DNA from 2 places in the Variovorax sp. CCNWLW235 genome. Region 2 is predicted to be linked to the other one. Evidence: riboswitches for the same ligand, from Rfam matches in the RefSeq annotation. Region 2 holds a riboswitch; the other holds the start of a gene.
The links. Region 2 has a riboswitch for glycine ahead of gcvT (glycine cleavage system aminomethyltransferase GcvT). Riboswitches for the same ligand answer to the same signal wherever they lie in the genome.

Region 1: it holds a riboswitch for glycine, as region 2 does, so the genes downstream of both, V9L21_RS22235 (D-amino acid dehydrogenase) here and gcvT (glycine cleavage system aminomethyltransferase GcvT) in region 2, are expected to answer to the same signal.

What each region holds. Positions count from the first base shown of each region.
Region 1 is NZ_JBBCBW010000025.1:6,371-20,967, forward strand. It holds gene V9L21_RS22205 (aminotransferase-like domain-containing protein) at 1-224, opposite strand, end outside; gene V9L21_RS22210 (DMT family transporter) at 263-1,219, opposite strand; gene V9L21_RS22215 (LysE family translocator) at 1,216-1,815, opposite strand; gene V9L21_RS22220 (aminotransferase-like domain-containing protein) at 1,919-3,334, shown strand; gene V9L21_RS22225 (PhaM family polyhydroxyalkanoate granule multifunctional regulatory protein) at 3,432-4,115, shown strand; gene V9L21_RS22230 (FIST signal transduction protein) at 4,159-5,439, shown strand; gene V9L21_RS22235 (D-amino acid dehydrogenase) at 5,457-6,758, opposite strand; glycine riboswitch at 6,850-6,955, opposite strand; glycine riboswitch at 6,988-7,078, opposite strand; gene rfbB (dTDP-glucose 4,6-dehydratase) at 7,195-8,277, shown strand; gene rfbD (dTDP-4-dehydrorhamnose reductase) at 8,274-9,164, shown strand; gene rfbA (glucose-1-phosphate thymidylyltransferase RfbA) at 9,192-10,085, shown strand; gene rfbC (dTDP-4-dehydrorhamnose 3,5-epimerase) at 10,082-10,630, shown strand; gene galE (UDP-glucose 4-epimerase GalE) at 11,022-12,041, shown strand; gene V9L21_RS22265 (class I SAM-dependent methyltransferase) at 12,053-13,081, shown strand; gene V9L21_RS22270 (glycosyltransferase) at 13,071-14,597, shown strand, end outside.
Region 2 is NZ_JBBCBW010000019.1:95,404-110,000, reverse strand. It holds gene V9L21_RS19900 (hydantoinase B/oxoprolinase family protein) at 1-320, opposite strand, end outside; gene V9L21_RS19895 (TRAP transporter substrate-binding protein) at 393-1,355, opposite strand; gene V9L21_RS19890 (TRAP transporter large permease) at 1,392-2,690, opposite strand; gene V9L21_RS19885 (TRAP transporter small permease) at 2,712-3,221, opposite strand; gene V9L21_RS19880 (TRAP transporter substrate-binding protein) at 3,311-4,288, opposite strand; gene V9L21_RS19875 (putative hydro-lyase) at 4,366-5,181, opposite strand; gene V9L21_RS19870 (LysR family transcriptional regulator) at 5,273-6,178, opposite strand; gene denD (D-erythronate dehydrogenase) at 6,279-7,295, shown strand; gene V9L21_RS19860 (TRAP transporter substrate-binding protein) at 7,366-8,337, shown strand; gene V9L21_RS19855 (TRAP transporter small permease) at 8,425-8,919, shown strand; gene V9L21_RS19850 (TRAP transporter large permease) at 8,916-10,193, shown strand; gene V9L21_RS19845 (hypothetical protein) at 10,352-10,915, shown strand; glycine riboswitch at 10,938-11,028, shown strand; glycine riboswitch at 11,041-11,152, shown strand; gene gcvT (glycine cleavage system aminomethyltransferase GcvT) at 11,198-12,373, shown strand; gene gcvH (glycine cleavage system protein GcvH) at 12,423-12,794, shown strand; gene gcvP (aminomethyl-transferring glycine dehydrogenase) at 12,845-14,597, shown strand, end outside.

The sequences.
Region 1 (14,597 bases), on a different contig from region 2:
CGAAGCGGCGCGTAGCCTTCGCTCGCGGCGTATTGCAGGGCCGCCTGGCCGTCCTTGTGCAGCAGCTCGGCGCAGGCGTCGGCAAAGGCCTGGATGGGGAAGGTCTTGGGCGAGGGCAGGCCGCCGGCCAGGCTGATGATGCCGGGGCGCTCGGTGACCTTGAGGATTTCGCGCAGCACCGACGGGTTCATCTTGGCGGCGCGGGCGGCGAGTTTCCAGTTCATGGGTTCTTCTTTCAGGCGGGTGGGGTGAGAGGCGATTGTCAGGATTGTTCGGCGCGCGCCGGGCGCGGCGAAACGGCAGGAGCGGGCTGCGGCTGGGAGAGGCGCTTGCCGAGCACCACGGTGAAGACCACTGCGCCGGCAAAGCCGAGGGTCACTACATCGAGCGGCTCGCCCAGCAACGGAATGGAGGCGAGTATGGACAAAAACGGCTGCAGCAGCTGGGTCTGGCTCACGCGCAGCGCACCGCCCATTGCAAGGCCGCGGTACCAGGCGAAGAAGCCGATCCACATCGAGAACACGCCGACATAGACGAAGCCCGCCCAGGCCGTGGTGGCGATGGGCTCGTGCGGCCACAAGGCAAACGTGGCCGGCAGGGTGACCGGCAACGCCATCACACACACCCAGCAGATTACGCGCTCCGCGCCGAGCGACGGCGTGACCTGCGCGCCGTAGATGTAGCCGAACGAAGCCGCGATGACTGCGCCGACCAGCAGCAGGTCGGCCCATTCGAAACCGAAGCCGTGGCCGTTCTGGCTTGCGCGCAGCAGCGAGAACAGCACGACCAGCACGCTGCCTGCAATGGCGCAGAGCCAGAAGCCGAGCCGCGCGCGCTGGTGCAGCACCAGGGCTGCGACCGCGGCGGTCACCAGCGGCAGCAGTGCGGTGACCACGGCTGCATGGCTGGCCGTGACCACGCGCAGGGCATAGCCCAGCAGCAGCGGGTAGCCGATCACATTGCCGAGCACCGCCATGCCGAGCGGCTTCCACTGGTGCCGCGCAGGCCGGGGCGATCGCGTGGCGAGCAGGAAGATCGTCGAGAGAACGCCGGCCAGTGCGGCGCGGCCCAGCGTGACGAACCAGGGCGAAAGCTGCGGCGCGTCTTGCGTGCCGGTGGCCAGCCGCGTCATCGGCAGCGTGACCGCAAAAAGCGCCACGCCGATCACGCCCAGCCACATGCCGAGGGTTTCGTCCTTGATCGTGAGTCGGCCGCTCATACGCTCAGCATCCACCAGGCCGTGAGCACCAGCACCAGCCCCATCGCGCGGTTGAACCACAGCAGGCGCTTGCCTTTGGACAGCCATTCGCGCAGCAGCGCGCCGACCAGCGCATAGGTGAAGTTGCTGATGAAGGCGTAGACCAGCATCACCGGCGCGACGATGGCGAAGCGGCCGAGCGCATTGGGCTGCCCCGCAATCCAGCCGGCCACCAGCGTGAGCGCGAGCAGCCACGCCTTGATGTTGACGAACTGCAGCATCACGCCCTGTCCGAAGCCGATGTGGAGGCTGGCGCTGTCCGCACGGCCGAGCGTGGCGCTGCCGCTCAGCTTGTAGGCGAGCCACAGCAGGTAGCCCACGCCGAGCGCCTTGATCGCCAGGCGCAGCGAAGGCACGGCCACCACCAGCGCGCCGATGCCGGCCGCGCACAGCACGAGCAGCAACGTCCAGCCCACGGGAACCGCGACCACGAAGCGCATGGCGCGCGGCAGGCCGCCGTTGGCGGCCAGGGCGGTGGAGAGCGTGGTGTTGGGACCGGGCGAGAAGCTCATCGCCGTGGCCAGCACCAGCAGCGCGGTGAATTCTTGCCAGTTCATTGCATACACTCTAAACTTTGGGACCATTACAGTTCCAATACAGTTGATCGAACATATTCGAAAACTGTATTGGCCTGCCACTCGACACAGAAGCGCAAGGCCGATGCTGACACGAACCTCCACCCAGTCGCTCACAGGGCAATTGGCCGACCGGCTGGCAGAGCGCATCCGCACCCGGCTGCTGCCGCCCGGCGCGCGCCTGCCCTCGGTACGCGAATGCGCGCGCCAGCAGGGTGTGAGCCCTTATACGGTGGTGGCCGCCTACGACCAGCTGCTGGCGCAGGGCCTGGTCGAGGCGCGCCGGCAGCGGGGTTTCTACGTGCGCGATGCGGCGCCCGCGCCGGAGGGCCGCCCGGCCAATGCGGCGCCCATGGTCGCGCAGATGATGGCGTCGCGTGTACCGGCCGACGCGAGTTCGCTCATCCGCAGCATGTTTCATCGGCCGAGCGACAAGCCGCAGCCGGGCATGGGGGTGTTTCCGCCGGACTGGATGTCGTCGACCTTCATGCCGACCGCGGTGCGCCGCATGACCAATACAGCCGCGCTGCAGGAGCTGTCGCTCCAGTACGGCGAACCCTCCGGCGACGCCGCGCTGCGCCGCAGCCTGTCGAACAAGCTCGTAGGCATCAACGTACCGGCCGCGCCCGACCAGATCGTGACGACGGTCGGCGCCACGCACGCGCTGGACATCGTGAGCCGCACGCTGTTGCGCGCGGGCGATCCGGTCATGGTGGAGGAGCCTGGGTGGGCGCTCGAATTCGCGCGGCTCGAGGCGCTGGGCATGCGCATCCTGCCGGTACCGCGCCGCGCCGACGGACCCGACCTGGAAGTGATGGCGCAGTACTGCGCACTGCACAGCCCCAAGCTCTTCGTGAGCGTGAGCGTGTTGCACAACCCCACCGGCTACAGCCTCACGCCGGGCAGCGCGCACCGTGTGCTGAAGCTGGCCAACGAGCACGACTTTCACATCGTCGAGGACGACACCTACAGCCATCTCGCGCCCGAGCACGCCACGCGTCTCAGCGCGCTCGACGGGCTGCAGCGCACTATCTATGTGAGCGGGTTCGCGAAGATCCTTGCGCCCAACTGGCGCATCGGTTTTCTGGCCGCCTCGCCGGAGCTGAAGGAGCGGCTGCTCGAAACCAAGCTGCTGGCCACGCTGACCACGCCCACGCTGTTCGAGCGGGCGCTGTCGTGGTGCATCGACCAGGGGCAACTGCGCCGGCACGCCGATCGCATACGCATCCGGCTCGACGGCGCGCGCAGCCGCGCAGTCAAGCTGGCCATGGCGCACGGCTGCACCTTCGCCTCGGAGCCCGCGGGGCTGTTTGGCTGGGTCGATACCGGCGTGGACACCGACGCGCTCACGCAGCGCATGCTCGACCAGGGCTACCTGCTTGCGCCGGGTTCGCTCTTCCATGCGCGCAGGCCGCCGAGCACGATGATGCGCATCAACTTCGCGACTTCGCAGGACGCCGCATTCTGGAAAGTGTTCAGCAAGGTTCGCGCAGAGCTTTGACAGTTCCGGGCAGGTAAACGCGAGGGCCGCAGGCCCAAATTGCCGGTGCGTTGGAGTAAGCTGGCATCACAAGAAAACCCAACCCGGAGACCCCTGCATGAGCAACGCCAGCCAGCCTTTTGACTTCAGTCAATTTGTCCCCGGATTCGACTTTCTGAAGAACCTCGCAGGCGGTGCCGCCGGAGCGGGAGCTGCCACAAGCGCAGTGCCCGGTTTGCCGAGCCTTGCGAGCTGGGTGGCGCCCACACTCAGCGTGGAAGAGGTAGACAAGCGCATCCAGGAGCTCAAGACCGTGCAGTACTGGCTCGAACAGAACGGCCATGCTCTCAAGGCCACCATCCAGGCGCTCGAGGTGCAAAAGATGACACTTTCGACCTTGCGCGGCATGAACGTGCGGATGGAAGATATCGCAAGCGCGTTCACCAAGCAGGCGGCTCCGGCGGCCGCACCGGCTGCCGCATCGGTCGCGCCTGAGCCGGAAGTCGAGGCCGCGGAGGAAGCGCCGGCACCCGCCAAAAAAGCGCGCAGCAAGCCGGCGTCGGCTGCCTCCGCATCGGGCAGCGACGGTGGCGTGATCGATCCGATGCAATGGTGGGGTTCATTGACCGAGCAGTTCCAGCAGATCGCCACATCGGCGCTGCACGACGCGGCCCAGCTCAAGGTGCCTGCATCGGCCGCCGCTCCCGCGGCTCCAAAGCCGGCCGCAAGGAAGGCGACAGCAACCGCTGCCAAAAAGAAGGCACCGACCGCGGCGCGAAAGCGAACGACCGGACGGCGCTGACGTCATACATACACACCTTGAAGAGAACGGGTTGGCACGCATCATGAAGTTGTTTCCCTCCGGTCACGCCACCCATCCGCAATGGCGCATGGCGGCCGGCCTTGTGCTGGCCCAGTTGCGCGCCCAAATGGCGCTGCCCGACTACGCGTCGGCACCGACGCTCGGGCTGCTCTACATCACCGACCACTATGCGTCCGATGCGCAAGACATCCTCGACCACCTGAGCGCCGAGCTTCCGGAGGTGACCGACTGGTCCGGCACCGTCGGCATCGGCGTATCGGCCAACAATGCCGAATACTTCGATGAGCCCGGCCTGAGCCTGATGCTCTGCGCGCTGCCGAGCGACCAATACCGTGTGTTCTCCGGCGTGGCGCCGCTGGGCAACTCGGAAATGAGCGGCTTCGAGGCGCATACCGCGCTCGTGCATGCCGACCCGGCCACCCCCGATCTCACCGAATTGATCGGCGAGATGGCGGGCCGCACCGACACCGGCTACCTGTTCGGCGGCCTCTCGTCGGGCCGTGCAGGCGCCTTGCAGTTTGCGGTCGGCGGCAACGGCAACATCCGCGGCCACGGTGCGGCGGGCGGCGTGTTCTCGGGAGGCTTGTCGGGCGTGGTGTTCGGCGAAGGCGTGCGGCTGGTGTCGCGCGTCACGCAAGGCTGCCAGCCGCTGCGCTCCGGCGCGGGACGCGAGCGCGAGATCACCGAAGCCGATGGCAACCTGCTGCTCAAGCTCGACGGCGAACCCGCGCTCGACGTGCTGCTGGCCGACCTGCAGGTGACGCTGGAGCGCCCACAGGAAGCCATCGACGCCGTGCGCGCCACCCTGGTGGGCCTGGGAGATGCGGGCAGCGACGGCATTCGCCGTACCGGCGACCTGGGCGCCGACGTGCTGGTGCGCCACATCATCGGCCTGGACCCCACGCGCCGCGGCATCGCCATTGCCGACGTGGCCGAGGCCGGCATGCGCCTGACCTTCTGCCGGCGCAATGCACAGGCCGCGCGCGCCGACCTGATGCGCATCTGCGCGGAAATCCGCGAGGAGCTGGAGCCCGAAGAGCAGACCCTGGCCACCGCGCGCGCCGTGGCGGCCGGAGAAGCCGAAGCAGCGCCGCATCCGGCGCGCCGCATTGCCGGCGCCGTGTACGTGAGTTGCTCAGGACGCGGCGGGCCGCATTTCGGCGCACCGGGCGCCGAACTGCAGATCGTGCGGCACGCGCTGGGCGACGTGCCGCTCGTTGGCTTCTTTGCGGCGGGGGAGATTGCCCGGCACCACCTGTATGGATATACGGGGGTGTTGACGGTGTTTACCGGCAACGACTGACCGCCGCCACGGCCAGATCAGGCCGGCTGGAGCACGCGCGCTGCTGGTGCAGGCATGCCGGCAAACGCAAAATCGACTTCGGGTGCAAGCCCGCTCACGATCCGCGCCACCGACTTGCCCGAGCCGCACGCATGCGTCCAGCCGAGCGTGCCGTGCCCGGTATTCAGGTACAGGTTCGGCAGCTTCGTCTTGCCGACCAGAGGGACGTTGCTCGGCGTTGCGGGGCGCAGGCCGGTCCAGAACTGCGCCTGCGTGGTGTCGCCGGCGCCGGGAAAGAGCTGTTCAACGCGCCGCACGATCGCTTCGCAGCGCACGCGGTTCAAGTCGCGGTCATAGCCGTTGAGCTCGGCTGTGCCGGCAATGCGCAGGCGGTCTCCGGAGGCTGAGGTGTAGTGCGAGAACACGAGCTTGAATTCGTCGTCGGTCAGCGAGACCTGGTGCGCCCTCGTCGCGTCTTTGACCGGCAGCGTGACCGAATAGCCTTTGGCCGGATAGATGGGCAGGCGCATGCCCAGCGGCGCGGCATACAGCGGACTCAACGCGCCCATTGCAAGCACGAAGGCGTCGCCGCGGATGCGTTGAAAGCGCCCTTCGCTGTCGGTAGCTTCCACGTGGTCGATGTTGCCGCCCGCTTCGCGCAGCGCAGTCACCGTGTGGCTCATGAGGAACTTCACGCCCGCCGCTGCCGCGAGGCGTGCCATTTCGCGGGCGAAGAGGTTGGCGTCGCCGGATTCGTCTTCTGCCGTGTAGGTGGCACCGGCCAGTTGCGGGCGGATGTGCGCAAGGGCGGGCTCGATCTTTACCGCCTCGTCCGCGGAGATGACTTGCCGTTCGCATCCGAGCGCGCGCATCTGCTCGGCGGGCGCAAGGGCGCTGTCGAACTCTTTCTGCGTCGTATAAAAGTGCAGGATGCCTTGCGTGCGTTGGTCGTAGGCGATGCCGGTGTCGCGCCGCAACTGCTGCAGCACATCGCGGCTGTAGGTGCCCAGCCGCACGATCTGCTCGATGTTGTGCTTCGTGCGGGCGGGGGTGCATTCGCGCAGGAATTGCAGGCCCCAGAGCCATTGGCGCATGTCGGCGCGAATGCGAAAGAGCAGCGGGGCGTCTTCCTTGCCCAGCCATTGCAGCACCTTGAGCGGTGCACTCGGATTGGCCCAGGGTTCGGCGTGGCTGACGGAGATCTGCCCGCCGTTGGCAAAGCTGGTTTCAGCGGCCGGGGTGGCCTGCCGGTCGATGACGGTCACTTCATGGCCGAGCTGCTGGAGGTAGTAGGCCGAGGTCACGCCGAGCAAGCCGGCGCCAAGAACGATCACGCGCATTTCAAGTACCTTTGAGGTTGAAGCGCTTGAACGGCGGGCGAGGTCTGCTATTGAATAAATAGCAAGCAACCGGACGACCGCCGTCCAAGTTGCCGCTCCCCCTGTCCTCGGTACCTGAGAGATTCACCCGTTGCGCCCGCAACGGGTTTGCTCCTTCGGTGCATCACGCGAGGTGATGGCTCTCCAGACGGCGTGTCAGTTGGTGCAGTACAGGCCCCTTGCCGAAATTTCGAGAACTTCGTCGGGCCGACCTGAGCGTTTATGGGAGTTTGCGCCTTCGGTAGGGCAACCGGGGTTGCCCGCTCTCCTGCAGTGGCGCGATTGTAGGCGGAGCTTGCGGAGGCGCCAACCCTTGCTCCGGCCCGGCGGAGGGCCAATGGGATAATCGCCCGTTCATTCGCCAGAGGGCGATCGTTCGACAACAACAGGGGACCTCATGATCCTGGTAACCGGCGGCGCGGGCTTCATTGGCGCCAATTTCGTACTCGACTGGATCGCGCAGAGCGATGAGTCTGTCGTCAATCTCGACAAGCTGACCTATGCGGGCAACCTCGAGACGCTTGCATCGCTCAAGGGCAAGCCGAACCACATTTTCGTGCAGGGCGACATCGGCGACAGCGCTCTGGTCGATCACCTTTTGGCCGAGCACAAGCCGCGTGCCATCGTGAACTTTGCCGCGGAATCGCACGTCGACCGCTCCATTCACGGGCCGGAAGACTTCGTGCAGACCAACGTGCTCGGCACCTTTCGCCTGCTCGAGTCGGTGCGCGGCTACTGGAGCGCACTGCCGGCGGAGCAAAAGTCTGCTTTCCGCTTCCTGCATGTGTCGACCGACGAGGTCTACGGCTCGCTCTCCAAGACGGACCCTGCCTTTACCGAAGAGAACAAGTACGAGCCCAACAGCCCCTACTCGGCCAGCAAGGCCGCCAGCGACCATCTTGTGCGCGCCTGGCACCACACCTACGGCCTGCCGGTGGTTACCACCAACTGCTCCAATAACTACGGTCCGTTCCACTTTCCCGAGAAGCTCATCCCGCTGATGATCGTCAACGCCCTGGCCGGCAAACCCCTGCCCGTGTACGGCGACGGCATGCAGGTGCGCGATTGGCTCTACGTGAAGGACCACTGCAGTGCCATCCGCCGCGTGCTCGAGGCCGGCAAGCTCGGCGAGACCTACAACGTCGGCGGCTGGAACGAGAAGCCCAACATCGAGATCGTGAACACCGTGTGCGCGCTGCTCGACGAACTGCGCCCGCGCGCTGACGGCAAGCCGTACAAGGAACAGATCAGCTACGTTACCGACCGCCCCGGCCACGACCGGCGCTACGCCATCGATGCACGCAAGCTCGAGCGCGAGTTGGGCTGGAAGCCCGCTGAAACCTTCGACACCGGCATTCGCAAGACCGTCGAGTGGTACCTTGCACACGGCGAATGGGTACGCAACGTGCAAAGCGGCGCGTACCGCGAGTGGGTCGAGAAGCAATACGACGCCGCACCCGCGGCCAAGGCTGCGGCATGAAGTTGCTGCTACTCGGCAAGGGCGGGCAGGTCGGCTGGGAGCTGCAGCGCAGCCTTGCGCCGCTGGGCGAACTGGTGGCGCTCGATTTCGACAGCACCGATTTCAACGCCGACTTCAGCCGTCCGGAGCAGTTGGCCGAGACCGTACTCAAGGTGCGGCCTGACGTGATCGTCAACGCCGCGGCCCACACGGCCGTCGACAAAGCCGAGAGCGAGCCCGACCTTGCGCGCAAGCTCAATGCCACCTCGCCCGGCGTGGTGGCCGAAGCCGCCGGGCAGATCGGTGCACTCATGGTGCATTACTCGACCGACTACGTGTTCGACGGCAGCGGCAGCAAGCCCTGGCAGGAAGACGATGCCACCGGCCCACTCAGTGTGTATGGCCGCACCAAGCTCGAGGGCGAACAGTTGGTGGCCAAGCACTGCGCCAAGCACCTGATCTTTCGCACCAGCTGGGTGTTTGCCGCGCGCGGCGGCAACTTCGCCAAGACCATGCTGCGGCTTGCCAAGGAGCGCGACAAACTGACCGTCATCGACGACCAATACGGGGCTCCGACCGGTGCCGAGCTGCTGGCCGATGTCACGGCGCATGCGATCCGCGCCACCTTGCAAGACCCTTCCAAGGCGGGCCTGTACAACGTGGTTGCCGGCGGCGAAACCACCTGGTGCGGCTATGCGCGCTTCGTGCTGGAGCAAGCGCGGCAGGCCGGTGTAGACCTCAAGGCCGGCCCCGAGCAAGTTGAAGCCGTGCCTACGAGCGCCTTCCCGACGCCAGCGAAGCGGCCTCACAACTCGCGTCTCGATACCGCCAAGCTGCAGACCATATTTGGTCTGCGCCTGCCGCCCTGGCAAGAAGGCGTTGCGCGCATGCTGCGCGAGACGCTCTGAAGAGTGAATTCACACGAGAAGAAACGCATGACCACGACGCAACGTAAAGGCATCATCCTCGCCGGTGGCTCGGGCACCCGGCTGCACCCAGCAACGCTGGCGATAAGCAAACAGCTGCTACCGGTGTACGACAAGCCGATGATTTATTACCCGCTCAGCACGTTGATGCTGGGTGGCATGCGCGACATCCTGATCATCAGCACGCCGCAGGACACGCCGCGGTTCCAGCAACTGCTGGGGGATGGCAGCCAGTGGGGCATGAACCTGCAGTACGCGGTGCAACCGAGTCCGGATGGGCTCGCGCAGGCGTTCATCATCGGGGACAAGTTCGTGGGTAACAGCCCCAGCGCGCTGGTGTTGGGGGACAACATCTTCTATGGGCATGACCTCGTGCATCTGCTCGCCGATGCCGACGCGAAGCAGTCGGGTGCGACGGTATTCGCGTACCACGTGCAAGACCCCGAGCGCTACGGCGTGGTGGCGTTCGATGCCAAGGGCAAGGCCAGCAGCATCGAAGAAAAGCCGTTGAAGCCGAAGAGCAGCTATGCGGTGACGGGCTTGTATTTTTACGACAATCAGGTTGTTGACATCGCCAAGGCAGTTAAGCCCAGCGCGCGCGGCGAGTTGGAAATCACCGCTGTCAACCAAGCGTATCTCGACCTCAATCAGTTGAACGTGCAGATCATGCAGCGTGGGTACGCGTGGCTGGATACCGGCACGCACGAGAGCTTGCTGGAGGCGGGGCAGTTCATTGCAACTCTGGAGCATCGGCAAGGACTGAAGATTGCCTGTCCGGAGGAGATCGCGTGGCGCAACAAATTCATTACGACCGAGCAACTCCAAAAGCTCGCGATGCCGCTGGAGAAGAGCGGCTACGGCAGATATCTGAAACATTTGCTGAATGACGAGGTACGCTCATGAAGGTCACGCCGACCTTGATCCCTGATGTTCTCGTCCTCGAGCCAAAGGTATTCGGCGATGCAAGAGGCTTCTTCTTTGAGAGCTTTAACCAAAAGGCCTTCGATGAGGCGATCGGCAAGCACGTTGATTTTGTCCAGGACAATCATTCGCGCTCTGCCAAGGGCGTGCTGCGGGGGCTGCACTACCAGATCCAGCAGCCCCAGGGAAAGCTTGTGCGTGTTGTAAGGGGGGCGGTGTTCGATGTGGCTGTCGATATCCGGAGGTCTTCGCCGACTTTTGGCAAATGGGTCGGTGCCGAGTTAAGCGAAGAGAATCATCGTCAGCTCTGGGTACCGGTTGGGTTTGCGCATGCCTTTCTCGTGTTGAGCGATGAGGCGGAATTCTTGTATAAGACGACGGATTTCTACGCGCCGGCATATGAGCGCTGCATCCAATGGGACGATCCTGACCTGGCAATCGCTTGGCCTAACTTGGGCTTGCATCCTCAACTGTCTGCCAAGGATCAAGCAGGCGCGAGCCTTGCCCGTGCCGAAATATTCGACTGACTGGGCATGCCGTCACCTGCTGTGCTCTTGGCTGGCAGCGTACGAAAATTTCCTTGTCACAGGGGCCGCTCATGCGGCGGAGTTGCCGTCGCGAAGTCCTAGGGGACTTCCCGGGAGCTTCGGGGAGCGGAATTCTCTTCCCGGTTCGTGGCGAGCACACCCGTCGTCACGCCTGATTTTGTTACGCGTGGGGACGCAGAGCTAGGTCGGGATTGAGGCAAGCCGGAGTCATGAAGTGGCCTTTGTACGTTGGTTTGTCGCCACGATCATGGTGAAACTGCCAGCATGGCGGGGTACCGAGTGGCGTGCTGGGGGCGGCTGGACCCACAGCGACTAAAATGCAAAATAAAAGTTTTTCTTGGTAATCAAAATTAGATGAAATACGAGATCTATGTCGCATAAGATTTTGGTTACGGGGGGCGCAGGCTATATCGGTTCACATACGGTGGTCGAGTTGCTGAAAACGAATGCAGATGTCGTCGTACTGGATAACTTCTGCAATAGCACTCGTATGGCATTGACACGGGTAGAGAGAATTGCCGGTAAGCGCGTAAATTTTTATGAAGGCGATATTCGAAGTTCAAACCAACTACTCAAGATCTTCCGGGAAAACGAAATCGGATCGGTCATTCATTTTGCAGGGCTGAAGGCGGTCGGCGAATCTGTGGCGGATCCGATTTCTTATTACGAGAACAATGTCGCAGGAACCATCCAGCTCTTGAAGGTCATGCGACAATGCGATGTGAGGTCTTTCGTGTTTTCTTCCTCTGCAACGGTGTACGGCGACCCCGCTTCCATGCCGGTGCGTGAGGATTTTCCTCGTTCCGCGACCAACCCCTACGGACGTTCTAAGTTGATGGTTGAGGAAATTCTCGAAGATCTATGTAATTCAGAGGCTGGTTGGCGAATTGCTCGCCTTCGTTATTTCAATCCTGTGGGTGCGCATGCAAGCGGTGAAATCGGCGAAAACCCCAACGGCATTCCCAATAACCTCTTGCCCTACATTGCCCAAGTCGCCATCGGCAAGCGGGAATGCCTGAGTGTTTTTGGAGGTGACTACCCCACCCTTGACGGCACTGGAGTCAGAGATTTCATTCATGTCGTCGATCTCGCAAACGGCCACCTCGCAGCCCTGAACTACCTTCGTACCAATGAAGGTTTGTTGACGGCAAATCTGGGAACAGGCTCAGGCGTCAGCGTGTTGCAAATGATCGAGGCATTTGAAAAGGCCTGTGGCAAATCCATCAATTACAAGATTGTTGGTAGACGCCCGGGTGACGTCGCTGAGTGCTGGGCTGATCCTTCTTATGCTAAGGAAAAGCTGGGCTGGGAGGCACGTCGCTCTCTAGATGAAATGTGCGTGGACGCGTGGCGGTGGCAGTCCAAGAATCCTAACGGTTTTGTTATCTGAGTGAATGATTGATGAAAGCACAACTTAGAAAAATTGCACGAAAGATGGCCGGCTGGCCAGTGCTTGGTCGATTTGTACGCATCGGAATCGCGGTCATACGTTTGCCCGAAGCAAATCACCGCAAGCTGATTTTCGAAACCCAGCAGCTTCCCGGAATTCTCCAGGCGATCTCAGAGATCAATCATCGTCAATTGACGAGCGTGACCGCAAAGGACAACCTGACCAGGTCGGTGCCCGTCGCGTTGCGTAATATCACGCGCGCCTCGAAGGCGCTGGAGCAGGATGTCAGGGCCACGGATGGCCGTTTGGACACGGTTTCGCAGTCAATGTCGGAGGCTAGGGCGCAGATCGAGGGGATGACCGAATCGATTCAGTATCTCCTCCAACGCACGGAGTTCGTGCGCAGCGAACTAATGTTCGAGATGCGCTATGGCGCGGGCAGCTCAACCGCTGATCAGCGGGTGGAATCCAGCGACGAAATTCAACCCCGGGTTGTCGCAGAAGAAAAGGTTTCCGCGGCAAAGGCAGCGCAAGCGCTACGCGTGAACTTGGGCTGCGGGCATGTTCCTCTTGCCGGCTATCTGAATGTCGACAGTCGTGACCTGCCCGGCGTCGATATCGTGGCTGAGGTCGGACAGCTGCCTTTCGCACCGGGCGAGCTCAGCGAAGTATTTTCCGCACATCTACTCGAGCATTTTCCCCAGGAGAAGCTGCGGCGTGTCCTGCTGCCGTACTGGTTCTCCCTGCTGAGGGTTGGCGGTACCTTCAAGGCCATCGTTCCGGATGCTGCGGGCATGGTTCGCGCGTACGCGTCCAACGAATACACCTTCGACAACTTCCGCCAAGTGACATTCGGTGGACAGGACTACAACGGGGATTTCCATTTCAATATGTTCACTTCGGAGTCCATGCGCCAGCTTCTGCTGGAGGCCGGATTCATCGATGTCGAGGTGATTGCCGAAAACCGCGAGAACGGTGGGTGCAAGGAATTTGAAATCACCGCACGGCGTGGTCAAGGGAGCCAGTTGAATGGTCAATAAAGACGCTTATTTCCCCTCGGTGTCGGTGATCATCAATACGGACGGCCGCGCCAAGAGCTTAGCGATCTGTTTGGAAAGCCTGCGCTATCTTCGGTACCCGAATTTCGAGGTCGTCGTGGTTGCGGGGCCGACCAGGGACGGAACCCACGAATTGTGCGAGTCCTATGGCGACGCCATCAAGTACGGCGTTTGCCCCGAAAGAAACCTCTCTCAATCGAGAAACATCTCGATCGAAATCTGTTCTGGTGAGTTTGTTGCGTTCCTGGACGACGACTCCATTCCCGAGCCTGAATGGCTCAACGATGTGATGCCCGCGTTCCAGGATCCGGAAGTTGCGGTGGCCGGAGGCTTTCTCCACGATCACACTGGAAAGACTTATCAGTGGAAGTTCGGCACGCTGGATCGCTTTGGCGGGGCCGATACCTCTTGGACCCGTGCGACGCCGGAATTCAACTTCCCTGGAAGCTTCAACTACCCGCACGTGATGGCCAACAGCGTGTTCAGGCGGTCGGCGATCGTTGAAGTCGGTGGTTTCGATGAGGAGTACGAGTACTTCCTCGACGAAAGCGACATCATTCTTCGCTTCGTCGATGCAGGCCTGAAGGTCGCCCAACTGGACAAGGGCTTCATCCATCACAAATACATGCCCAGTCACATCCGCAACGAATCGCGGGTGCTGACGAGCTGGTACTCGGTGGTCAAGAACAAGGCTTATTTCGCCTTGCGCCATGCTCGCGATCACGTCGGCGTGGGCGAGATCGTCGCGGCAGTGAACACCTTGATCGAGGAATTCAGGGCTGGCGTGAAATGGGCGATCGGAGAGGGCAAGCTCGGAGCCGAGTATGCCGAACGGTTCGAGGAAGAAGTTGATCGTGCGCTCCAGGACGGCCTGACGCGCGGATTGAACGGCGCCAGAAGGATTCCTGGTCCCGAGCCGATGAAGGGGGCGCCGGGGCTGACTCGATTCATACCTTGGCTCGAAGCACGAGCCCAACGCTGCTTCGTTCTGGTGAGCAAAACCTATCCCCCGGGGAACACCGGCGGCATTGGGCGCTATGTCCATCAGCTGGCTGTGGATCTCGCGAAGCTCGGGCACCAGGTGCATGTGCTGACGACCGGAAGCGAGCACGACCGCGTCGATTTCGAAGAGAAGGTCTGGGTGCACCGGATCAGCCCCAGGGAATTCGAAGCACCATCCGGACTGGCGGTGCCGCGGCATATCTGGAACTACTCCCAGACGATGCTGGAAGAAGCCCGGGAGATCGCCAGTCGCCGTTCCATCGAAGCGGTCTATGCGCCGATCTGGGACGTCGAAGGCGTCGCGTTCCTGGTGAGCAAGGAATTCCCCTTGGTCACCAGCCTTCAGACCACTCTGGCGTTCTATCTCGCCTCCAATCCGGAGAAGAGAAAGGACGAGGATTTCATGAATTCATTCGTGACGCCCATGCTTGCTTTGGAGCGGCGGATGATGAAGGAGAGCGACGGCATTCACGCCATCAGCCAGGTGATCGTGGAA
Region 2 (14,597 bases):
GCGATGCGCAGCGCATCGCGAAAGCCTTGCGTGGTGACCAGCACTGTGGGCTCACCCTTGCGCTCCAGCAGCGCATTGGTCGCCACCGTCGTGCCCATCTTCACGCACTCGACGCGCTCCGGGGTAACGGCCTCGCCAGGCTTGAGCTTCAGCAGCCGGCGGATGCCTTCGACGGCGGCGTCCTTGTATTGCTCGGGGTTCTCGGACAGCAGCTTGAGTGTGTGCAGGCCGCCCTCGGGGTCGCGGCCGACCAGGTCGGTGAATGTGCCGCCGCGGTCGATCCAGAACTGCCAGCGCGGGGGAGAGATGTTGTCTTGCATAGGTGTTTCAGCTTGTGGTCTTGAATGAATCCCGCCTTGTCCGAACCGGCGGGACAGTGCATGGGATGGCAGCTAACGTTGGAAGTAGTACGGCACAAAGATGTGATTGGCTTCATTGCCGACCGAGCGCACCCATTCGCGGGAGAAGCGCTCGCCCAATCGCTTGAGCTCGGCGTCGAATCCTGCCGAGATGCGGTCCACCTGCATGCCTTCGGCCTTGAGCTTGCGAGTGGAGCCGGCGGCCTCGTCCTGGCTCATGGCCCAGCCACGCAACTCGGCTTCGCCGGCGGCGCTCAACACCGCCTGCCTGACGGCGGGCTGCAGTGCATCGAACGCCTGCAGGTTGACGAACACGATGTTCTTCGGAAACCATGCGTTGATCTCGTAGTAATGCCGGAACTGGCTCCAGACCTGGTTCTCCACACCGGTCACGGCCGAGGTGATCATGCTGTCCAGTTGGCCGCTGGCCAACGCCCTTTTGACGTCCACCATCGGCACGTCCACGGGCGTGGCGCCCAGCATCTCGGCAATGCGCACGGTGGCCTGGTTGTAGGTGCGCATGCGCGTGCCCTTGAAATCGGCCGCCGATCGCACCGGCGCAGCCGTGTAAAGGCCCTGCGGCGGCCAGGGCACGGCGTACAAGGCCTTCAGGCCTCGTGCGGCAAAGTGCTTGTCGATCAGCGGTCGCTGCAGCTCCCACAGCCTCTTCGCATCGGCATGGTTGGCCACCACGAACGGAATGGCGTCGGCACCGGCAATCGGAATCGCCTCGACCAGGCTGCTCATGATGGCCTCGCCCGCCTGCACCTGGGCCGTCTGCACCGCATGGTGGATGTCGCCCAGCTTGAACAGCGTGTTGTTCGGCCGCACCTCGATGCGCAGCGCACCCGCGGTGGTCCGCTCCACCTCTCCGGCGAACCACACGATGTTCTGCGTATGGAAGGACTCGGCGCGGTAGCCGGTGGCCAGTTGCCAGCGCGTCTGGGCATGCGTCACCGTCGCTGCGAACAGGAGGGCGATCAATAACGGTTTCATGAGGATCTCCTGCGCGATGCGTGCTCGTATCCGGCCTCAGCCCTGCATCCGGCGCGGCAGCCACAGCACCACATCCGGAAAGAAATAGGTCGTCATCACGGCTGCGATCATCAGGAAGAACAGCGGCATTGCGGTGCGTGCGATCCAGGTCACGTCCCGCCGGGTGAGGCCCTGCAGCACGAACAGGTTGAAGCCCACTGGCGGCGTGATCTGCGCCATTTCGACCACCAACACGATAAAGATGCCGAACCAGATCAGGTCGAAGCCGGCGGCCTCCACCGTGGGCAGCAGCACCGCAATGGTCAGCACCACCATCGAGATGCCGTCGAGAAAGCAGCCCAGGATGATGAAGAAAACGATCAGCAGCAGCATCAGGTTGAACGGCGCCAGGTGCAGCGCGCCGATGAACTCCGCCAGGTGCCGCGGCAGGCCGATGAAGCCCATGGCCAGCGTGAGGAAGGCCGCACCCGCCAGGATCAGGCCGATCATGCAGTAGACGCGGCAGGCGGCGACCAGCCCTTCCTTGAAGCGCGCCCAATCGAGCGATCCTTCGATCTTCGCCAGGATCAACGCGCCGCCCACTCCGAGCGCGGCTGCCTCGGTGGCGGTGGCAATGCCGCTGTAGATGCCGCCGAGAACCAGCGCGATCAGCGACACCACCGGAATCAAGTGCCGCGAGGCATACAGCTTCTCGCCGAACGTCATGGCCGCATCGGCGGCGGGGACCTTGTCCTTGTTGAACAGCGCCCACACGACGATGTAGCCCATGAACAGCGCGGCCAGCAGCAGACCGGGAATGACACCGGCCAGGAACAGCTTGGCGATCGACACGTTGGCCGCGACGCCGTAGACGATCATGATGATGGACGGCGGAATGAGCAGGCCCAGCGTGCCCGCGCCGGCCAAGGTGCCGACCGCGATATCGTCGGGGTAGCCGCGCTTCTTGAGCTCGGGGAGCGTGATCTTGCCGATCGTGGCGCAGGTGGCCGCGCTGGAGCCCGAGATCGCAGCAAAGATGGTGCAGCCGACCACGTTGGTGTGCAGCAGCCGGCCCGGCAAGCGGTCCAGCCAGGGGGCGAGGCCCTTGAACATGTCGTCCGAGAGCTTGCTGCGAAACAGGATCTCGCCCATCCACAGGAAAAGCGGCAAGGCGGTGAGCGTCCAGCTGGACGTGGAGCCCCAGATGGTGAGCATCATGCTGTCGCCGACCGGCCGCTGGGTGAACACCTCCATGCCGATCAACGCCACCGCGAGCAGCGACAGGCCGATCCAAAGGCCCGAGCCCAGCACCGCAAACAGCAGCACGATCAGGGCAAATGCAATGACAAGGTCCATTTTTGTCTCTGAAGTTCTTGGTTATTCGACGTGAGCCGTTTCGTCGCTGGCCGCGATGAAGCTGCCGCCGCGCCAGCGCGCGAGCAGCGCATGGCCGAACGACAGTGCAAAACCGATGCAGCCCAGCGCCATGCTGATCTGCGGAATCCATAGGGGCGAAGCGTCGGCCGAGGGCGAGATGTCATGGGTTGCGTACGACACCCAGACCAGCCGGCCCGCATACCAGGCGATGTACACAGCCAGCAAGAAAGCGGAGGCCAGGCACCACCATTCGAGAATGCCGCGCAGCTTTGCCGGCATGCGGTCCAGCAGCAGCGTTACCCGGATGTGATCCCCATGCCTGAGCGTGGCCGGCAGCGCGAGGAACAAGGCAGCGGCAATGGCGTAGCCGGCATAGGCATCCAGGCCAGGAATGTCCCACTGCGCCTCGCGGGCCACCACGCCGAGCAGCACGGTGCCGAAAGCGGCCAACATGGCCACGCAGGCCAGCGCCATCAGCAGTTTGTAGAAATTCAGAACGAGCTTGTCCACCGTACGCTCCTGGTTCGGGATCACAAAGAAAGGAAGAAAGCGGCGGGAGTGCGGAAACAGCCTCGGCCGTCACGCCGCGAAGAACGACGTCAGGGCTTGCGGTAGGCGTCGATCACGGCCTGGCCTTCGGCGCCGGCGGTCTTGAGCCATTCGGCGGTCATGGTCTCGCCGATGGCGGTCAGCGCGGCTTTGACGCTGTCCGACGGTGCGGCAATCGTCATGCCCTTGGCGCCCAGTTCCTTGATGTACTCGGCATCCGCCTTTTCGCTGGTGGCCCAGCCCCGCACTTCGGCGGCAGCAGCGGCTTTGAGCACCGCCTCCTGCGTGGGCTTGTCGAGCGCGTCGAATGCCTTCTGGCTAACCACCGTCGCGTTGCGCGGCAACCAGGCGCTGACCGGGTAGAAATACTTCACCTGCTCATGCAGCTTGCTCTCCACACCGCTGGCACTGGAGGTGAGAAAGTTCTGCACGCCGCCGGTCGCGAGAGCCTGGCCCAGTTCGGCCAGCTGGATGGTTACCGGCTGCGCCTTGAGCAGTTGCGCAATGCGTGCCGTGGCCGGGTTGTAGGCGCGCATCTTGGTGCCCACCAGATCGGCCGGCGTGTTGACCGGCTTGATGGAATAGAGCGACTGGCCCGGCCACGGCACCGAGAACAGCACCTTGATGCCCTGGGACGCCAGGAGCTTGTCTTGCGCCGGCTTTGCTGCCTCATACAGCCGCCTGGCGGCGGGGTAGCTGGTGGCCAGGAAGGGAATGGAATCGGCGCCGAACAGCGGATTCTCGTTTGCCGCGCTGGAGAGAATGAATTCGGCCGCCTGCACCTGGCCGCTCTGCACCGCGCGCTTGATCTCGTTGGCCTTGTAGAGCGAGCCGCCCGGATGCAGCGTGATCTTGAGCTTGCCGTCCGTGAGCTTTTCCACGTCGCTGGCAAACTGCTGCACGTTCCGGGTCTGGAAACTGTTGGCTCCGTAGCCGGTGGGCAGGTCCCACTTGGTCTGGGCCGAGGCGGCGCCGGCGAAGAAGACAGTGGAGAAGGCGGCGGAGAGGCAGAACACGAAGTTTTTCATTGGAAGCACCTGTTCAGAAGCTGACGAGTCGGTCGTTGATGAAGGCAAGGGTCTCGGGTCGGTTCCGGCGCGGGCCGCTAGAACGCAGCCAAGCGGTGATGCAGCAGGTCGGTCACGAGCATCGAGCCCGGCGCATGCGTGATGGCGAACGGCAGCCTGGCGGCGGCCAGCGCGGCTTGGGGCGTGACGCCGCAGGCCCAGAACACCGGGAGTTCGTCCGGCATGACCTCGACTGCATCGCCGTAGTCGGGATCGGCAATCGACCGGATGCCGATCAGCGCCGGATCGCCGATGTGGACCGGCGCGCCGTGCACGGCCGGAAAGCGCGAGGTGATCTGCACTGCGCGAATCGCATCGGCCGCGCGCAGCGGACGCATCGACACCACCATCGGTCCATGGAAAAGGCCTGCCGGCGTGGTCGCCACCGACGTGCGGTACATCGCCACGTTGCGGCCTTGCTCCACATGGCGCAGCACAATGCCTTCGGCCATCAGCGCGTGCTCGAAGGTGAAGGAGCAACCGATGACAAAGCTCACCATGTCGTCGGTCCACAGGGCTCGCACGTCGGTGGGTTCGTCCACCAGCACGCCGTCCTGCCACACGCGATAGCGCGGCAGGTCGGTGCGAATGTCGATGTCCTCGCCGAGGGCGGGCAACGCCGGGTCACCGGCTTCCGACACGCCGAGCAACGGGCACGGCTTCGGGTTGGCTTGGCAAAAGCGCAGGAAGTCGGCAGCGTGCGCCTTGGGCAGGACGACCAGGTTGCCCTGCACATGGGCGCTGGCCAGCCCGCTGGTGTGGGCGGCCAGTGCGCCGCTGCGGCAGGCCTGGCGCACGGCCAGCGCACTGCTCGCTGCGCCGGGTTGCTCTACGAAGGATTGGCGGTTCGACATTTGGCGTTCTCGATGCCCGATGCATCGCTTTGGTGTGGTGCGACGGATTGTGGGAATCCGCGCTCACAAACGCCAACGCAAAGTTTCTCGCTCAGCTCATCGATTTTTTCGATGACCCCAAGCGGTGCGATGCATGCACCACGGCTGAGCCGAGCGCGGCCTCCGGCAGCGGCGAAGAGGGATCGTCGCGGTAGCTCGCGTAGATGGGCAGCGGCTCCAGCGTGTCGTCGCAGGGCAGCACGCGCAGCGGCAGGCGACGGGCCAGCGGCTCGACCACCGCGCGCGGCAACGTGGCCACGCCGAAGCCCGCCTCCACCAGCTGCGCCATCGCCGAGATCGACGAGATTGCATGCACGCGCGGCGGCGGGCTGCCGGCATCGCGGAACAACTCGAGCAGCGCCACGTGCGGTTGCGAGCCGCGCTGAAAGGTCAGCAGATCGAGCGACAGCAGGTCCGGCAATCGGTAGCGGCGCTTCAGGTGCAGCTCGCGGTGGCCGACAAAGCACATGGGCATGGGCGGCACGGCGCGGGTTCGCACGCCGTCGCCGGCGGCGGGCAGCGCGGCAAACACCAGGTCCTGCTTGCCGCGCTGCAACTGGTCGACCAGCACCGGCGTGGTTTCGACGGTGAGCTCCAGTTCGAAGTCCGGATGCGTCGCCTGCATGTGCTTGAGCCAGCCGGTGAGCCAGCTGTGCACCACCGACTCGATGGCGCCCACGCGCAGCACGGCTTCGCGCACGGCGCCCGAGCCCATCTCGGCCTTGATGTGCATCTGCATCTCGAGCAGCTTCTGCGCGAAGGCGTGAAAGCGCTGCCCCGCCACCGTGAGGCGGAACTGCTTGTCGCGCCGGTCGAGCAGCAGCACGCCCAGCTCGCGCTCGAGCGCCGCAATGCGGCTGGAGAGCGCCGATTGGGTGAGGTGCAGCTTCTCGGCCGCACGGGTCACGCTCTTGAGCGCCACGGCCCAGTGAAAGGCTTCAACGAATCGCAGGTTCATCGTTTTCCGGTCGTCCGGTTTCTTGTTTGCGCGAGCCGCGAGTGTGCCTGTAGCGGGTGCTCCGCTGCGCTATGCTCATTGCGAAGGAGACAAGACAACCATGCAGATCGTCATTACCGGCGGCGCCGGCTTCGTTGGCGCCCGCCTTGCCCGCACGCTGCTGAAGCAGGGGCAGCTCTCGCTTGCCGGCGCCCCGGCGCGCGACATTTCCCGCATCACCCTGGTCGACCGCGTCGCACCGCCAGCCGACCTTGCGGCCGACCCTCGCATTGCCGCCGCGCTTGGCGACCTGAACGAGCAACTGGCTTCGCCGGAAGAAGCGCTCTGGCGCGAAGCCGACGCCATCTTTCACCTGGCCGCCGCGGTCAGCGGCGAATGCGAGGCCGATTTCGACCTGGGCATGCGCAGCAACTTTGCCGCGACGCATGCCTTGCTCGAAAAAGCGCGCGCCGTGGGCACCCGGCCACTGGTGGTGTTTGCCAGTTCGCTCGCAGTGTTCGGCGATTCGCCCGAGCAGCCGCTGCCGCCAGTGATTGAAGACCACACACTGCCCACACCGCAGACCAGCTACGGCATCCAGAAATTCATCGGCGAGCAGCTGGTGGCCGACTACACGCGCAAGGGCTTCATCCGCGGGCGCAGCGTGCGCCTGATGACCGTGAGCGTGCGCCCGGGCAAGCCGAACGGCGCGGCATCGGGCTTCTTCAGCGGCATGATCCGCGAGCCGCTCGCAGGCATTCGCGCCGCTTGCCCGGTGCCCGACGAAACACCCGTGGCCATTGCATCGCCGGCCCGCACCGTCGAAGGCATCATTCGCGCCGCGGAGGCAAGCGATGCCGAATGGGGCCCGCGCACTGCGCTGAACCTGCCCTCGCTTTCCACCACGGTGGGTGAAATGGCGGCGGCGCTCGAACGCGTGGCCGGCAAGGCCGCCACCGCCCTGCTCGACCGAACACCCGATCCGGCCATCCAGCGCATCGTGAAAACCTGGCCCGGACGCATCGAAACCGCCCGCGCCAAGCGCCTGGGGCTTTCGGCGGACGCCGATTTCGAAGTAGTTATTCGTGATTACGTCCGTGAAAATCCCGACGCGGTGAAGCTCCCCGTTACGGCATAGTCGGCGGCTGCCCGCGGAGTTTGCTTTTTCTGCTTTTTCTTCGCGCCTTCTTTTCTCTGGAGACAACACAATGAAATTGACCCGACTGGCCGCCGGCCTGGTTCTGGGCATGGGCATGGCTTGCGCCGCCTTCGCGCAGACCACCATGAAGATCAGCATTTCGACCGCGCAGAACTCGCACCAGGGTGTTGCGATCGACGTCTTTGCCAAGGAAGTCGAAAAGCGCACCGGCGGACGCTACAAGGTCCAGACCTTCTACAACGGCTCGTTGGGCGGCGAGCGCGAGTCGATCGAGGCTGTGCAGCTCGGCACCCAGGAACTGGCGCTCTCCTCGACCGGGCCCGTGCCCAACTTCGTGCCGGAGACGAAGATCCTCGACGTGCCGTTCCTGTTCCGCGACAAGGCCCATGCGCGCGCCGTGCTCGACGGCCCCATCGGCCAGGACCTTCTGACCAAGTTCGACGCCAAGGGCTTCAAGGCGCTGGCATGGGCCGAGAACGGCTTCCGCCACATGACCAACAGCAAGCGTGACGTGAAGGCGCCGGAAGACCTCAAGGGCCTGAAGATGCGCACCATGGAAAACCCGGTGCACATTGCGGCCTACAAGACCTTCGGCATCGTCACCACGCCGATGGCCTTTCCCGAAGTGTTCACGGCCTTGCAGCAGGGCACGGTCGACGGCCAGGAGAACCCGCTGTCGGTCATCATCGCGGCCAAGTTCGACCAGGTGCAAAAGCACCTGTCGCTCACCGGCCACGTCTACTCGCCCTGCATCTTCGTGATGAACAAGGCGTCGTTCGACAAGCTGAGCGCGGCCGACAAGCAGGCCTTCCTCGAGGCCGCCAAAGAAGGCACCAAGGCCAATCGCGCACGCGTGGACGAAGACGATGCCAAGGGCGTGGCCGACCTGCGCGCCAAGGGCATGACGGTGATCGACAACGTCGACAAGACCAAGTTCGTGGCCGCACTGGCGCCGGTGAATGCCCAGTTCGAAAAGGACTTCGGCAAGGCCAACCTCGACAAGATCCGCGACTTCAAGTGATCTTCATGATGCTATCTTCTTGATAGCACCGAGCGCCCGCTCAGTTCCATCTGGCGGGCTTTTTTGTTTTCAACATCACGACTGCAGATGAAAGAAAAATTTCTCGGCATCGAGCGCTGGACCACCGGCTTCTCGATGATTGCCGCCTGCGTGATGCTGGTCATCGCCTCCGGGTTGGGCGTGTTCCAGATCGTCACGCGCTTCGTGCTCGAGCAACCGGCCGAATGGAGCGAGATCCTGATCCGCATGAGCCTGATCTGGATGGTGTTCCTCGGCATTCCGATGGCTTTCCGGCAAGGCGCGATGGTGAGCGTGGATGTGCTGTACCGTTGGAGCCCGCCGCGGGTCAAGCGCGTGCTCGATGCCGCGGTCAGCATCGCGGCACTGGCGCTGATGCTGGTCATTCTGTGGTGGGGCTGGGACTACGCCATGCGCGGGCGCGTGCAGTCGATGGCCGGGCTCGAAAGCGTGTCGATGATGTGGTCGTACCTGGCGCTGCCGGTCGGTTCCGTTTTTTGCCTTTTCGGCATCGTTGGTAATTTTCTCGATCCCAAGCGGCTCGAACTGGAGACCGCGCAATGACCCCCGTAATGGTTGCAACGATGGTGCTGTGTTTTGCACTGTCGGTTTCAGTGGCGGTGTCCATCGGGCTCGCATCGATCCTTGGCATTCAGGTGGCCAACGTCAACATGCTCATCTCCGTGAAGGAGATGTTCAATTCGATCAACAAGTTTCCGCTGGCGGCCATTCCGTTCTTCATCCTGGCCGGCAACCTGATGGAAACCGGCGGCATCTCGCGCCGGCTGGTCGAGTTTGCCAAGAGCATCGTGGGCGGTGTGCAGGGCGGCCTGCCCATGACCTGCGTGCTCACCTGCATGATCTTTGCGGCAGTGTCGGGCTCTTCGGTGGCCACCACCTTCGCCATCGGCGCCATCCTGATTCCGGCGCTCATCAAGCACGGCTATCCCACCGCGTACGCGGCCGCGCTCCAGGCCACGAGCGCCGAGCTGGGCGTGATCATTCCGCCCTCCATTCCGATGATCCTGTACGGCGTGAGCGCCGAGGTGTCGATCGGCGAGCTGTTCATTGCGGGCTTTGGCCCCGGCATTCTCATCAGCCTGGCGCTGATGCTGTTCGTCTGGGCGTATTGCAAGTGGAAGGGCTGGGGCAAGAATGACGGCGACGGCCGCATGTCTTTTGGCAAGGCGACATGGCAGGCCGGCTGGGCGCTGCTGATGCCGGTGATCATTCTGGGCGGCATCTACGGCGGCATCTTCACGCCGACGGAGGCCTCGGCGGTGGCGGTGTTCTATGCGCTGGTGGTCGGCGTGGTGATCTACCGCGAGATCAAGCTCCAGGATCTTTACCTCATCCTGCGCAAGTCGGTGCTGTCGTCGGCGGTGATCATGTTCATCATCGCCAACGCGGGCCTGTTCGCCTTCCTGATCACGCGCGCGGGCGTGCCCGACGCCATCGGCCATTGGCTGCAGGAGGTGCTGAAGTCGCCGACCATGTTCCTCTTGGGCGTGAACGCTGCGCTCTTCGTCATCGGCATGTTCATCGAGACCAGCGCGGCCATCATCGTGCTCGCGCCCATCCTGGCGCCTGTGGCGGTGCACTTCGGTGTCGACCCGGTTCACTTCGGGCTCATCATGGTGGTGAACCTCGCGCTCGGCATGATCACCCCGCCCTTCGGCGTGAACCTGTTTGCGGCGTGCACGGTAGCGCGCATCTCGCTCGACCGGATCGTGAAGTACCTCATTCCCTTCGTGCTGGTGATCCTGGCCTGCCTGATGGTGATTACCTACGTGCCGTGGATATCGCTCGCGCTGCGCGACCTGGTGTACGCCAAGTAGCAGGCGGCGCAAAAACCAGAGAGAACCAGAGAGAAAACGGGCAGCCTTCGCGGGCTGCCTTTTTTTATGCGGCAAATGCCCCTGTAAGGCAAACGTTTCACAAAGATGTCACCAGCCGCAACGATGCTGCAGCCTTCGATTCCGAAAGCTGTGGCGCCATGTTTCCCACCAAGACCGACAAGGCACGCGACGAACTCCAAGGCGGGCAGCGCACGCTGAGCCAGCGCGAGCGCGCATTGCTGCTGATGGCCGACGGCCGGCGTTCGCTGACCGACTTCAGCCCGCTGTTCGCAAGCCGCGACGAAGCCGAACAGACGCTGCGGGCGCTGATGAACCGCGGATACCTGCACGACGCGCAGGGCGCAGCGCCGAAAACCGCCGCACCAGTTACGGCGGGCCCGACACACACGCCGATTCCGGCTCCTGCGGCCGAGCCCATCCGAGTAGAAACCTCGACCGACAACTTCGACGGCAAGCGCTCCCTGGCCACTACGCGCATGTTCCTGTTCGACATTTGCGAGCGCATGTTCGTGCGGCGCGACCCCAAGTTTGCGCTGCAGATGCGCGATGCACTGCGCGAAGCCCGCGACCGCGACGCCATGCTGACGATTGCCGCGCTGATGCTCACCGAAGTCGAAAAAGCGGCGGGCGCCGAGCGGGCCGAATCGCTGCGCGAGCGTATCGAAAGGTTGCTGCCGCCCGCTTCGGAAACCGTGCACTGAGGCTTTCCGCGATCCACTACACTTCGAAGGGTCAGGAGAGAGCTTCGCCACGCGAGGCCGCCGAAGGCGCAGGGGTTCCCCGAACGCTCAGGCAAAAGGACTGACAAGGCGCTGGCGCATGCCGGCGTTTCCTTGCTGGAGAGAGGCCCTTGCATCTTGACGATGCGGCGGCCCACCGAAGGAGCAAACCCCGATCGTGGGGCGAATCTCTCAGGTAAAGCGGACAGCAGGGGTGGCCCATGGCTCGCGCCATGGAGTTCGACTGCCCCTTTGGAGTGCCCCGTGGCCGCTTCCGCTTCATCACCCGACGCCCCATTGCTCAAGACGCCCCTGCACGACCTGCATGTGGAACTGGGCGCCCGCATGGTGCCCTTTGCCGGCTACTCCATGCCCGTGCAATACCCCGCCGGCCTCATGGCCGAGCACAAGCACACGCGCGACGCGGCCGGCCTGTTCGACATTTCCCACATGGGCCAGTTGCGCCTGGTGGGGCCAGACGCCGCCGCCGCATTCGAAACCCTGATGCCGGTCGACGTGATCGACCTCGCGCCCGGCAAGCAGCGCTATGGCCTGCTGCTGAACGACGAAGGCGGCATCCTCGACGACCTGATGTTCTTCAACGAAGGGCACGGCTCGATCTTCGTGATCGTGAACGGCGCCTGCAAGGTGGCCGATCTCGCCCACATCCAGCAGAAGATCGGCGCGCGCTGCGACGTGCAGCCCATGCCCGACCACGCACTGCTCGCACTGCAAGGCCCGCAGGCCGCCGCGGCGCTGGCCCGCTTGTCGCCGGGCATCGAGCGCTTTGTGTTCATGACGGGCGGCGCGGTGCAGATCGGCGGGATTCCGGCCTTTGCCACGCGCAGCGGATACACGGGCGAAGACGGCTTCGAGATTTCGGTCGCCGGCAAGGATGCGGACGCCCTCGCCCGCCTGCTGCTGGCGCAGCCCGAGGTCAAGCCCATCGGCCTGGGCGCGCGCAATTCGCTGCGGCTTGAAGCCGGGCTCTGCCTTTACGGCAACGACATCGACACCACCACCACGCCCGTCGAGGCTTCGCTCAACTGGGCGATCCAGAAGGTGCGCCGCACCGGTGGCGCGCGCGAAGGCGGTTTTCCGGGCGCGGCCAAGGTGCTGGCGCAACTGGCCGCCGCCACCGCCGGCGCCGCGGGCCGCACCGACCACGACACCCTGAAGCGCAAGCGTGTCGGCCTTGTGGCGCTGGAACGCATTCCGGTACGCGACGGCACATTGTTGCAATCTTTCGAAGGCCAGGACATCGGCATCGTGACCAGCGGCCTGCTCGGCCCGACGGCCGACCGCCCCGTTGCCATGGGCTATGTGGCTACCGCGTTTTCGGAGCCCGGCACCCGCGTGCAGGCCATCGTGCGCGGCAAGCCGGTGCCGATGGAAGTCTCGACCCTGCCCTTCGTGCCGGCCCGCTACTACCGCGGCTAGGCTCTGCGCTACCCGAATCAGTCATTTTTTCCACGAGGAGTTTTTCACCATGAGCATCAAGTACACCAAGGACCATGAATGGGTCTCGGCCGAAGGCGGCGCGGCCACTGTCGGCATCACCGTTCACGCGCAGGACGCGCTGGGCGACGTGGTCTTTGTCGATCTGCCCGAAGTGGGCAAGACCTTTGCCCAGGGTGAAGTGGCCGGTGTCGTCGAATCGGTCAAGGCCGCGGCCGACGTGTTCATGCCCGTGTCGGGCGAGATCACCGAAGTGAACGAAGCCCTGCGCGCCGACCCGTCGCTCGCCAACACCGACCCGCTGGCCGCCGGCTGGTTCTTCAAGGTCAAGCTCAGCGAGCCGGCGCAACTCGACGCGCTGCTCGACGCCGCCAGCTACGACAAGTTCGCCGCCGAATCCTGATCCGCCGGGTTCTTCAGCCGCCCTTCCTCATTCCCCGAGCCTTTACCGCCATGCCGATTCCCGCCCAGCCTTCCCTGCAACAACTAGAGAACGCCGAAGAATTTCTCGCCCGCCACATCGGCATCGATGCGGAAGACGAGGCGCGCATGCTGCCGGTGATCGGCTCGGAAACGCGGGCGGAGCTCATCGACGGCATCGTGCCCGCGGCCATTCGCCGCGCCAAGCCGATGCGGCTGCCCGCGCCGGTGACCGAGGCGGATGCGCTGGCCGAACTGAAGGCCATCGCGGCGAAGAACAAGGTGTTCAAGAGCTTCATCGGCCAGGGCTACTACGGCACGCACACGCCGGGCGTCATCTTGCGCAACGTGCTCGAGAACCCCGCCTGGTACACCGCCTACACGCCCTACCAGGCCGAAATTTCGCAGGGCCGCATGGAAGCCCTGCTCAACTTCCAGACCATGGTGTGCGACCTGACGGGCATGGCCATTGCCAACGCCTCGATGCTCGACGAAGCCACGGCCGCCGCCGAGGCAATGACGCTGGCCAAGCGCAGCGTGAAGAGCAAGAGCAACGTGTTCCTGGTGTCGGGCGACTGCCACCCGCAGACCATCGAGGTCATCAAGACGCGCGCCGCGCCGCTGGGCATCGAGGTGAAGGTAAGCACCGTGTCGGAGACGCTGCCGCACCTGATGGCGAGCTGCGAATTCTTCGGCGTGCTCGCGCAGTACCCCGCCACCACCGGCCACGTGCACGACCTGCGTCCGCTCGCGGGCCATGCGCACCAGTGCGACGCCGCCTTCTGCGTGGCCGCCGACCTGCTGGCGCTCACCCTGCTCGCGCCTCCGGGCGAATGGGACGCCGACATCGTCTGCGGCACCACGCAGCGCTTCGGCATGCCGCTGTGCAACGGCGGCCCGCACGCGGCCTACCTGGCCTGCCGCGACGAGTTCAAGCGTTCGCTGCCGGGCCGCCTGGTCGGCGTGAGCGTCGACACGCACGGCCAGCCCGCCTACCGCCTTGCGCTGCAGACGCGCGAACAGCACATCCGCCGCGAGAAGGCCACGTCGAACATCTGTACCGCACAGGTGCTGCCGGCCGTCGTCGCCAGCATGTACGCCGTGTACCACGGGCCCGACGGCCTGACGCGCATCGCGCAGCGCGTGGCGGCGCTCACCGCCATCCTTGCGCAGGGCCTGGCGCAAATGGGCCGCGAGCCGGTCAACGGCACGGCCTTCGATTCGCTCACCATCCGCACGGGCGACGACACGCCGAAGATCATCGAGCGCGCCACCGCGGCCGGCGTCAACCTGCGCCAGCGGCTGCAGCAGCACCTGGGCATTTCGCTTGACGAAACCACCACGCGCGCCGACATCGAAACGCTCTGGGCCCTGTTCGTGCCCGCGGGCACGCCGATGCCGCGCTTCGACGACCTGGCCAACACCGCGCCGCGCCTGCCCGAAGACCTGCGCCGCACCAGCGCCTTTCTGACGCACCCGGTGTTCAACACGCACAAGAGCGAGACGGCCATGCTGCGCTACATCCGCAGCCTCTCCGACAAGGACCTGGCGCTCGACCGCAGCATGATCCCGCTGGGCAGCTGCACGATGAAGCTCAACGCGACCAGCGAGATGATCCCCATCACCTGGCCCGAGTTTGCGAACATCCACCCCTTCGCGCCCGCCGAGCAGCAGCAAGGCTATGCGCAGCTCGACGCGCAGCTGCGCGCATGGCTCTGCGAAGCCACCGGCTACGCGGGCATCAGCCTGCAGCCCAACGCCGGCTCGCAGGGCGAATACGCGGGCC